DNA from 2 places in the Oerskovia sp. Root22 genome. Region 1 is predicted to be linked to the other one. Evidence: riboswitches for the same ligand, from Rfam matches in the RefSeq annotation. Region 1 holds a riboswitch; the other holds the start of a gene.
The links. Region 1 has a riboswitch for S-adenosylmethionine ahead of ASE15_RS17595 (NADPH-dependent FMN reductase). Riboswitches for the same ligand answer to the same signal wherever they lie in the genome.

Region 2: it holds a riboswitch for S-adenosylmethionine, as region 1 does, so the genes downstream of both, ASE15_RS11060 (LLM class flavin-dependent oxidoreductase) here and ASE15_RS17595 (NADPH-dependent FMN reductase) in region 1, are expected to answer to the same signal.

What each region holds. Positions count from the first base shown of each region.
Region 1 is NZ_LMIL01000011.1:497,229-502,266, forward strand. Features, by position in the region: gene ASE15_RS17580 (LLM class flavin-dependent oxidoreductase) at 1-410, shown strand, start outside; gene ASE15_RS17585 (hypothetical protein) at 610-1,026, shown strand; partial or broken gene ASE15_RS17590 (flavin reductase family protein) at 1,068-1,601, opposite strand; gene ASE15_RS17595 (NADPH-dependent FMN reductase) at 1,598-2,320, opposite strand; SAM riboswitch class IV at 2,341-2,452, opposite strand; gene gdhA (NADP-specific glutamate dehydrogenase) at 2,769-4,106, shown strand; gene ASE15_RS17605 (copper homeostasis protein CutC) at 4,382-5,038, shown strand, end outside.
Region 2 is NZ_LMIL01000009.1:123,543-128,580, forward strand. Features, by position in the region: gene obgE (GTPase ObgE) at 1-118, shown strand, start outside; gene proB (glutamate 5-kinase) at 478-1,620, shown strand; SAM riboswitch class IV at 1,785-1,895, shown strand; gene ASE15_RS11060 (LLM class flavin-dependent oxidoreductase) at 1,984-3,090, shown strand; gene ASE15_RS11065 (ABC transporter permease) at 3,109-4,161, shown strand; gene ASE15_RS11070 (ABC transporter permease) at 4,158-5,038, shown strand, end outside.

The DNA.
Region 1 (5,038 bases):
TCGTCGGCTCCGGCTCGGGCGGGCTGTTCCTCGCGGACACGACCGAGCAGGCGATCGAGGAGTTCCGCCCCATCTACGAGGGAGCCGTCGCGCGCGCAGACCTGCGCAAGCACGACCCGGCCGCGGTCGGCAAGGTCACGAGCTTCCGGACCATCGAGGAGGCCGTCGAGCGCGGCCCGGCCCTCGTGGGCTCGCCCGAGCGCGTCGCCGAGAAGATCCTCGACTACCACCAGAGCTACGGGCACGACCTGCAGTCGGTCTCGATCAACCACCTCCTGGAGCCGGCGCGGCAGGACGACGTGCTGCGCCGGTTCGCGGAGGAGGTCGTGCCGCTCGTCAGGGCCGAGGTCAAGACCGACCTGTGGGGCCCGGCCGACGCCCGCCGGGCCAAGGGGTTCACGGCGGGCTAGCACGGGGCGTCGCCAGGCGATGCCCTACGAGACGCAAGAGGTGCCCGCCCGGACCCCGGTCTCGGCGGGCGCCTCCCGTCTCCCGCGCAGGGCCACGTGGCCGTCCCCGACCCTGGCGGAGCGCTCCCACACGTCCTAGGCTGGAACTGTCCTGCGGGCACGTGCGCTGCGCGCAGGGGCACGGAAGAAGGCTCCGACGATGTGGCTTCTCGTGATCTCCGGCGTGGTGGGCGCGGCGACGGTCGCCGTCATCGCGTGGCTCACGGTGCGCCACGACCGACCCCCCGTGGACGTCCTCCCTCCCCTCCGGGCGCACCGGACCACCTGGCGCGAGCGGCGCCGTCGGGCACCCGACCCCCTCGTGGCGCTGGGCCTCCAGATCCGCCTGGGCCAGCTCGCGCACGAGCTGCGCGACGTCCAGGACGACCCGGGCGTCTACGCCCGGGCGCACCACTACCTCGCCGCGCAGGGCGCGTACGACGCGCTGCTGCGCGAGGCGTGCCGGCTCAGCGGTCTCGAGGTCGACGCGGACCCGCTCGCCGCGGGCCTGCGCAGCGACGAGGACGAGCGGCTGCGCGAGGAGCTCGAGCTCAGCGCGCGCGGCTGGACCTGGTAACCGGCACACGGCAAGGGCGAGMGGTCCCCGATCCGGTGGTAGGACCGGTCGTGGTAGACGAGCGGCGTCGCGTCGCTGCGCGTCCCCGACGCGAGCGCGCGCAGCGAGACCAGGTAGCTGTCGCCCACGGGCGTGCGCTGGATGATGCGCCCGCGCACCCAGGACAGCGCACCGTCGATCACGGGCTCCCCGGAGTCGAGCGGTGACCATCCGCCGGCTGCGAAGCGGTCGATCCCGCTCGTCGCGAAGCGCGCCGACACGTCGTCCTGGTCGGCGCTGAGGAAGTTGACCGTGACCGTGCGGGCCGCGGAGATCGCGGGCCACGACGACGACGTCGACGCGAGCGAGAACGCGAGCAGCGGCGGCGCGGCCGAGACCGAGATGACCGACGTCGCGGTGAAGCCTACGGGCCGCCCCTCGTGGTGCAGCGCGACGACCGCGACGCCCGCGGGGTGCTGCCGGAACACGGCCTTGTAGGCGTCGGGGCTGAGCTGGGGCTCGTCCTGCTCGTGGAGCAGGGCCTCGAGCCCGGCGAGGCCCGCGACGTCGGAGCGGGTGGTGGGTTCGGCGGTCATCGGGTCACCTCGGCGAGCTCGGGGGCGGTCTGGTGGGTGGGGACGTCCTGCCCGACGGCGGCGCTCGCCGCCCGGAGCAACGGGCCTCCCGCACGGTCGAGCCAGGCGTCGACGGTGCTCGCGAGCTCGGCCTCGCCCAGCTGGGAGTCCAGCAGGGCGAGCGTGCGCGTGGGGACCGTGGCGCCGAGCTCGACGAGGAGCGGGCGCAGGTGCACCTCGCCGGCCAGGGCGTGCGCCGGGTTGCCCGACACCACGACCGGCACCACGACGACCCCGGCCAGGCCGTCCGGACCGTAGAGGTCGAGGAACGCCTTGAGCAGCCCGGTGTACGAGCCCTTGTAGACGGGCGTCGCGACGACCACCACGGTCGCGCCCGCGACGACCTCGCGCGCGGCGTCCGCGCGCGGGTGCACGGGGGTCAGGATCTCGGCCGCGATCTCGGCGAGGTCGATGGTCGCCGTGGTCGGGGAGATCGGGGAGCTCGCGGGGTCGGTCGAACCCGCCTCTGCCGGACGTGCCGCGAGGCCCAGGTGGTCGGCGACCCGGGCCGCGACGGCCTGTGCCGCGCCCAGGGTCCGTGACCCCGGGCGCGGGTTGCCGACCAGGGTGACCACGGTGGGGCGGGGCGGAAGAGGTGAGCCGTCGGCAGGGCCGGGTCGGTAGCCGAGGCCGCTGTCGGCTCCGGCTGGGTCGGTGGGCGGTGCCTGGTGCTGCGTCATGGTGTCCTCGCTGTCGTCGTGCTGCACGCTTGCCGCGCCGGTGCCGGCGCGACCAGGTCATCTCCCGGAGCACCCCGTCGTGGGAGGGGTTGCTGACCAGCGAGCCGGGGCTTGGCGCTGGTGCTCGTGACCGTTGGGTAGGGGTATAGCCCGGTCGGCGCGAATCTGTACCGATCCGGTCGAGATTTCTCACGGCGTGGACGGTTGTTTCGCGACGGGGCCGGGGTGGGGCGCGGTCGGGGGCCGGGCGGGAGGCCGTCGCACCGGCCGCGGCCCGGTCCCTGCCGGGGTGAGCCCGGTCCGGGGCGCGCCACGGGAAGTGGCCCCGGGCAACGGCGATGTCCCAGGTCGTGAGCCTGCCGTCTTTCAGAGTGGGACAGGAGTACGGCCGTGTTTACACGTACGTAACCTGGTGCAGTTAAGAGCCAGCCCTGCCGAGGAGCACTTCATGGATAGTCGTCTGCACTCCGTCTACGACGAGGTCCTCGCCCGAAACCCTGGTGAGGCCGAGTTCCACCAGGCGGTGCGCGAGGTCTTCGACTCGCTCGGCCCGGTGCTCCAGAAGAACCCCCAGTACGTCGACGCCGCCGTGCTCGAGCGCATCTGCGAGCCCGAGCGCCAGATCATCTTCCGCGTGCCGTGGGTCGACGACAAGAACCGCGTGCAGATCAACCGCGGGTTCCGCGTCGAGTTCAACTCGGCTCTCGGCCCGTACAAGGGTGGCCTGCGGTTCCACCCGTCGGTCTACCTGGGCATCGTCAAGTTCCTCGGGTTCGAGCAGATCTTCAAGAACTCGCTCACCGGCATGCCCATCGGCGGCGGCAAGGGCGGGTCGGACTTCGACCCGCGCGGCAGGTCCGACGGCGAGGTCATGCGCTTCTGCCAGTCGTTCATGACCGAGCTCTACCGCCACATCGGTGAGTACACCGACGTCCCGGCCGGCGACATCGGCGTGGGTGGCCGCGAGATCGGCTACCTGTTCGGCCAGTACAAGCGCATCACGAACCGCTACGAGTCCGGCGTCCTCACGGGCAAGGGCATCAGCTGGGGCGGGTCGCTCGTGCGGACCGAGGCCACGGGCTACGGCACGGTCTTCTTCGCCGACCACATGCTGCGCACCAAGGGTCAGAGCTTCGACGGCCAGCGCGTCGTCGTCTCGGGCTCCGGGAACGTCGCGACCTACGCGATCCAGAAGGCCCAGCAGCTCGGCGCGAACGTCGTGTCGTTCTCCGACTCGTCGGGTTACGTGGTCGACGAGGCAGGCGTGGACGTCGAGCTCCTCCGCCAGATCAAGGAGGTCGAGCGCGGACGCGTGGCCGACTACGTCGAGCGTCGCCCCGGTGCGCGCCTCGTCACGGGCGGCAGCATCTGGGACGTCCCCGCGACCGTCGCCCTGCCCTGCGCCACGCAGAACGAGCTGACCGAGCAGGACGCCAAGCAGCTCGTCGCCAACGGTGTCCTCGCGGTCGCGGAGGGCGCCAACATGCCCACCACGCCGGGGGCCGTGGCCCTGCTCCAGGAGGCCGGGGTGCTCTTCGCGCCCGGCAAGGCCGCGAACGCGGGCGGCGTCGCGACCTCGGCCCTCGAGATGCAGCAGAACGCTTCGCGCGACGCGTGGACGTTCGAGTACACCGAGGAGCGCCTCGCGCACATCATGGAGGGCATCCACTCGCGCTGCGAGGAGACGGCCGACGAGTACGGCGAGCCGGGCAACTACGTGCTCGGTGCGAACATCGCAGGCTTCACCAAGGTGGCCGACGCGATGATCGCCCAGGGCGTCATCTGACGGTCGTCCTGACGGGCCGCTGAGCCGGCCCGGGCACTGCCCCGCACGACCAGGAGCGGTGCGTCCCCGTGTGCCTCGAGCACGCGCGGGGCGCGCCGCTCTCGTCGTCCCCGGCGGGGCGTGAGGTGGGCTCGCGGGCCGCGCTCGCGGGCGGGCGACCCGACGACGTCACGTACGGGACGCCGTCGGGCCGCGGTCCTGCGCGGGTCTACGCTGGCCGCTGACCCGCCGGTGCGCCGTCGCGCGCCGGCCCCCGAGGCAAGGAGCACCAGCACATGGCACGCGAGGTCGCGCTCGAGATCGCCGTCCAGGACACCGACGGCGTACGGATCGCCACCGAGGTCGGCGCCAGCCGGGTCGAGCTGTGCTCGGCGCTGGGGGCGACGGGTGGGCTGACGCCGAGCGTCGGGCTGCTCGCGGCGGCCGTCGCGGTGGCCGCAGAGGCCGCGGGCGGGGGAGTGCCGGTCGAGGTCCACCCGCTGGTCCGGCCGCGCCCGGGAGGGTTCGTCTTCAGCACGGCCGAGCTCGACGTGCAGGTGCGCGACGTCCGCGCGGCCGTCGCAGCAGGCGCCGCCGGCGTCGTGATCGGGGCGCTCACGTCCGACGGGCTCGTCGACGAGGCCGCGGTCCGCGCCCTGGTCGCGGCCGCAGACGGGCGCGAGGTGACCTTCCACCGGGCGATCGACGTCGTCGAGGACGTCACCGCGGCCCTCGACCTCCTCGCGGGACTGGGGGTCACGCGCGTGCTCACGTCGGGTGGTGCGGCTCGCAGCATCGACGGGGTCGACCGGCTGGGTGCCATGGCTCGGCACTCCGCAGGGCGCGTGCAGATCCAGGCGGGTGGGGGAGTGCGAGCCCAGGACATGGGGGACCTCGTGGCGGCGGGCGTGGACGCGGTCCACCTCTCGGCCAAGGGCATCCGGCCCGACGAC
Region 2 (5,038 bases), on a different contig from region 1:
CACGCGCAACGACAAGCGTCGCGAGTACAACGAGCGCATGGACGCCAAGGCCGAGGCCCGCGCAGAGCTCTGGACCGAGCGCGAGTCCGGTCACTGGACGGACCCCGAGAAGGACTGACCTCCGGACACGGTGCCGCAGGGCAGCGACGGGCCGAGCGGTCGGGTGCCCCGACGCCCGACTCCCGCGCCGATGCTGTCGCCCACGACGTCCGCCCGCAGGGCGGGTACGGCCCCTCGGGTCGTGCCCGCCCTGTGGCGTACCGGTCGAGCGACGACCACCGCCCGGGTGGGACGGGAGCGGGAGGTGGGCGACGTCGTCGGGCGGGCTCACGCCGGAGAAGCTGTCAGAAATGCACCGGGCCATGCGCCGGTGCAGTTCTGACACCACGGCGCGGCAGGGTCCATGTCGTCTCACCCCGGGGTGTCACACGGTGACATGACTCCGCGCCCGGGCGCCTGGCGCGCGATGATGTCCCGGTGAATGCGCTCTCCGCACGCTCCCAGGTCGCCACGGCCCACCGGGTCGTCGTCAAGATCGGCTCCTCCTCGCTCACCGGACCGGACGGGCACCTCAGCGTCCCGGCCCTGCACGCGCTCGTCGACGTCATCGCCGCGCGGCACGCCGCGGGCGGGCAGGTCGTGCTCGTGACCTCGGGGGCGATCGCGGCGGGGATCGGTCCGCTCGGCCTCAGCGCCCGACCACGCGACCTCGCCACGGCCCAGGCCGCGGCCTCGGTGGGCCAGGGCCTCCTGGTCGCCCGGTACGCCCAGGCGTTCGCCGAGTACGGCATCCGCGTGGGGCAGGTCCTCCTCACGGCCGAGGACACCATCCGCCGCGGGCACTACCGCAACGCGCAGCGCTCGCTCGAGCGGCTCCTCGACCTGGGCGTCGTGCCCGTCGTCAACGAGAACGACGCGGTCGCGACCGACGAGATCCGCTTCGGCGACAACGACCGCCTCGCGGCGCTCGTCTCGCACCTGGTCCGCGCCGACGTCATGGTGCTGCTGACCGACGTCGACGGGCTCTACGACGGCCCGCCCTCGCGCCCCGGCACCCAACGCATCCGCGAGGTCCGCTCGCCGCTCGACCTCGAGGGCATCGAGGTCACGGGGCGCGGCAGCTCGGTCGGGACGGGCGGCATGCTCACCAAGCTCGAGTCCGTGCGCATCGCGACCGGCTCGGGCATCCCGGTCGTGCTGACCAAGGCCGCGAACGCCGAGGGCGCGCTCGCCGGGCGCGAGGTCGGGACCTGGTTCGCCGTGACGGGCAAGCGCACCACGCGCCGACGCCTGTGGCTCGCGCACGCCGCGCGCACGCGGGGGCGCCTCGAGCTCGACGAGGGGGCCGTGACCGCGGTCCTGGGCGGGCGGGCCTCGCTGCTGCCCGCGGGCGTGGTCGGGGTCACGGGCGACTTCGACGCGGGCGACCCCGTCGAGCTCGTCGCGCCCGACGGGCGCGTGATCGCGCGCGGCCTCGTGGCCTTCGACTCGACCGACATCCCCGACCTCCTCGGCCGCTCGACGCACGAGCTGCGCGACAAGCTCGGCGAGGGCTACGACCGCGAGGTCGTGCACCGCGACGACCTGGTGCTCGTGGGGCGCAGGCGCAAGGCGTCCTGAGGGCGGCTCGCGGCTGCAGCGCGGAGGCGGCGCTCGGTCCCACGACGGGGCCCGGAGACCTGGAACGGTCTCCGGGCCCCGTCTCTCGTTTGCGTTGTCTCATGGAGTGGGACGCCGCTCTCACTCCTTGACTGCACGGCGCCGGGAGGCTTTCCTGTGCGGCAGGTGAAGAGCGCCAGCGCCAAGACCCGGCTCGCTGGCCAGCAACCCTTCGATGTGACGGGGTGCTCCGGGCAGGACCTGACCGCGCCGACAGGTCGCGGTAAGCACACGACGTGACGAACGACCCCCGTCCACGGGTTCCTGTGGCGTGCCCGGGGACGGGCGGGACCCGCACGTCGTCCGACCGAAGGACGCACCATCGTGAGCCAGAGCACCCCGGCGATCTCCTCGCTGGCCTTCCTCACCCCCGGGAACTTCCCGGACGACGACCCCGCCAGCGGTCTCGAGGCGACGCTGCGGCTGTTCGAGCGCGCCGAGGCCTGGGGGTTCGACGGAGCGTGGGTCCGCCAGCGGCACCTCGAGCACGGGATCTCGTCGGCGACCGTCTTCCTCGCTGCGGCGTCCCAACGCACGAGCACGATCGAGCTGGGGACAGGCGTCATCCCGATCGGGTACGAGAGCCCGTTCCGCCTCGGGGAGGACCTCTCGACCGCCGACGTCCTCGCGCAGGGGCGCCTCCAGGTGGGCCTGAGCGCGGGCCGTCCGCCGCACGCCGACCTGATCGGTGACCTGGTCTTCGACGGGGACTGGGAGTCCCACGACTTCTCGCACGCACGCATCGAGCGGCTCGCGGCCAACCTGTCGGGCGGTTTCATCGGCGACGAGGACACCGTGGTGCACTCGCCCGGGAACGTCCAGCGGCCCCGGCTGCAGCCGCACAGCCCGGGGCTCGTCGACCGCCTCTGGTACGGCGCCGGCTCGCGCCGCTCGACCGAGTGGGCCGCGCGCAACGGGCTCAACCTCCTGACCGGCAACATCGTGGCAGGCGAGGAGTCGGACGACTTCGTCACCGCCCAGCTCGCGAACCTCGTCGCCTACCGCGCGGGGCGCGGCGACGCGCGGACCACGCGGGTCGCGCTCGGGCGGGTCATCGTGCCGACCGACTGCGCCGACGCCTCGTCGCGCCGACGCTACCGAGCCTTCGAGGAGTCGCGCCGAGCCCGGACCCTCGCCCCGCAGGGCGAGCGCCGGACGCTCTTCGCGCCCGATCTCGTGGGGCCCAGCGAGGAGATCCTCGAGCGGCTCGTGGCGGACGCCGTCGTGGGCGAGGTCAGCGAGCTGCGCCTCGAGCTGCCCTACGAGCTCAGCGACGAGGAGTACGAGCAGATCCTGCACGACGTCGCGACTCTCGTCGCCCCGGCCCTCGGCTGGACGCCGGCCACGGACCGTGCGGGAACGGCCGGCTCGACGGTGCCGGGATCGCCGCCCGTCGAGCGGACCGCCGCCGCCGTCGCCGTCGGCGCCTGACGGAGGGGGAGAACCACCATGGGACGCTATCTCGCGACGCGACTGGCCCAGGCGGTCGGCGTGCTCTGGGCCGCCTACACGGTGTCCTTCATCGTGCTCTACGCCCTGCCCGGCGACCCGGCCCAGCTCATGGCCGGGGCCGACGCCAACGACATCACCCCCGAGCAGCTCGACGCGCTCCGTGCCGAGCACGGTCTGGACCGCCCGCTCGTGGTCCAGTACTTCTCCCAGCTCGCCGGGCTGTTCCGCGGGGACCTCGGTCAGTCGATCAGCACGGGGCGCCCCGCTGCGGACCTCATCGTCGAGGCGATCCCACCGACCGTGCAGATCGCCGCGGCCGGTCTGCTGCTCGCGGTGGTGCTCGGCGGAGGGCTGGCCGTCGCGGCCACCTACACACGGTTCCGCGGTCTCGGGCAGCTGCTCCTCGGGCTGCCGCCCCTCGGGGTCGCGATCCCCGCCTTCTGGTTCGGCCTCCTGCTCATCCAGTGGTTCTCCTTCACCCTGCCGATCTTCCCCGCGATGGGGAACAAGGGGTTCGCCTCGATCGTCCTGCCCGCGATCACGCTCGCCGTGCCCACCGGGGCGACGATCGCCCAGCTGTTGTCCAAGAGCCTGGCCACCACGCTGCGGGAGCCGTACATCGACGCGGTGTGGGCCAAGGGAGCCGGTCGCCCGAGGGTCTTCTTCTCGCACGCCCTGCGCAACGCCGCGCTGCCCGCACTGACGATGACCGGCCTGATCGTCGGCCAGCTGCTCTCCGGCACGGTCGTCACCGAGACGGTGTTCTCCCGACCGGGACTCGGCCGCGTGACCGCGTCCGCGGTGCAGACCCAGGACATCCCGGTCGTGCAGGGCATCGTGATCTTCGCCGCCGTCGTGTTCGTCGTGTCCAACCTGCTCGTCGACCTGGCCTACCCGTTGCTCGATCCCCGCGTGGTGACGGGACGTCGCCGAGGCGCGACCACGCCTGGGGCGACGCCCGGGGGAGGGGCCGCCGCCCCCGAGGACCAGACCGTACCCACCAGATCGTCGACCCCCGAGGTCGCCGTCCTTCACGGAGGTGCAGCATGACCGACACCGCCCTCGCCCCGCACGAGCAGAGCGTCCTGCCGGAGGCCGATGCCGTCGACGGCACCACGCCCGGTCTTCGGCGGCCCTCGTCCGCGGACCTGCCGCCCGGCCGCGTCCGTGGCCTCTCGAGCCTCGTGGCGGGCCTGGGCTTCGTGGTCCGGCGGCCCGGTCTGCTCGCGGCCGTGGTCTGGATCGTCGTCGTCCTGGTGGCCGCCTTCGCCCCGACGCTGCTCGCGCACTCCGACCCGCTGACCGGGGTGCCGGCCGACAAGCTCCAGCCGCCGTCGGCCGAGCACTGGTTCGGGACCGACCAGCTCGGCCGCGACCTCTACTCCCGGGTGGTTCACGGCACAGCGCTCACGCTCCAGGCCTCGCTCATCGCGGTCGGCCTCGGGCTCGTCGTCGGCTCGACGCTGGGCCTGCTCGCGGGGTTCTTCGGCTCCTGGGTCGACGACGCCGTCATGCGGGTCGCCGACGTCCTGCTCGCGATCCCGAGCCTGCTGCTCTCGCTCGCGCTCGTCACGGTCCTCGGGTTCGGCACCGTGAACGTCGCGATCGCGGTGGGGCTCGCGAGCGTCGCGAGCGTCGCCCGCATCATGCGGTCCGAGGTCGTGCGCGTCCGCAGCTCGGTGTACGTCGAGGCCGCGCAGGCGTCGGGGAACCGCTGGCACCGCGTGCTGCTGCGGCACGTCCTGCCGAACTCGGCCGGGCCCGTCGTGGTCCTCGCGACCCTCGAGCTCGGCACCGCGATCCTGGCGGTCTCGTCCCTCAGCTTCCTGGGCTACGGGGCGCCGCCGCCTGCCCCCGAGTGGGGTCAGCTCGTCTCGACCGGACGTGACTTCCTGCGCAACGCGTGGTGGCTCACGACCCTCCCCGG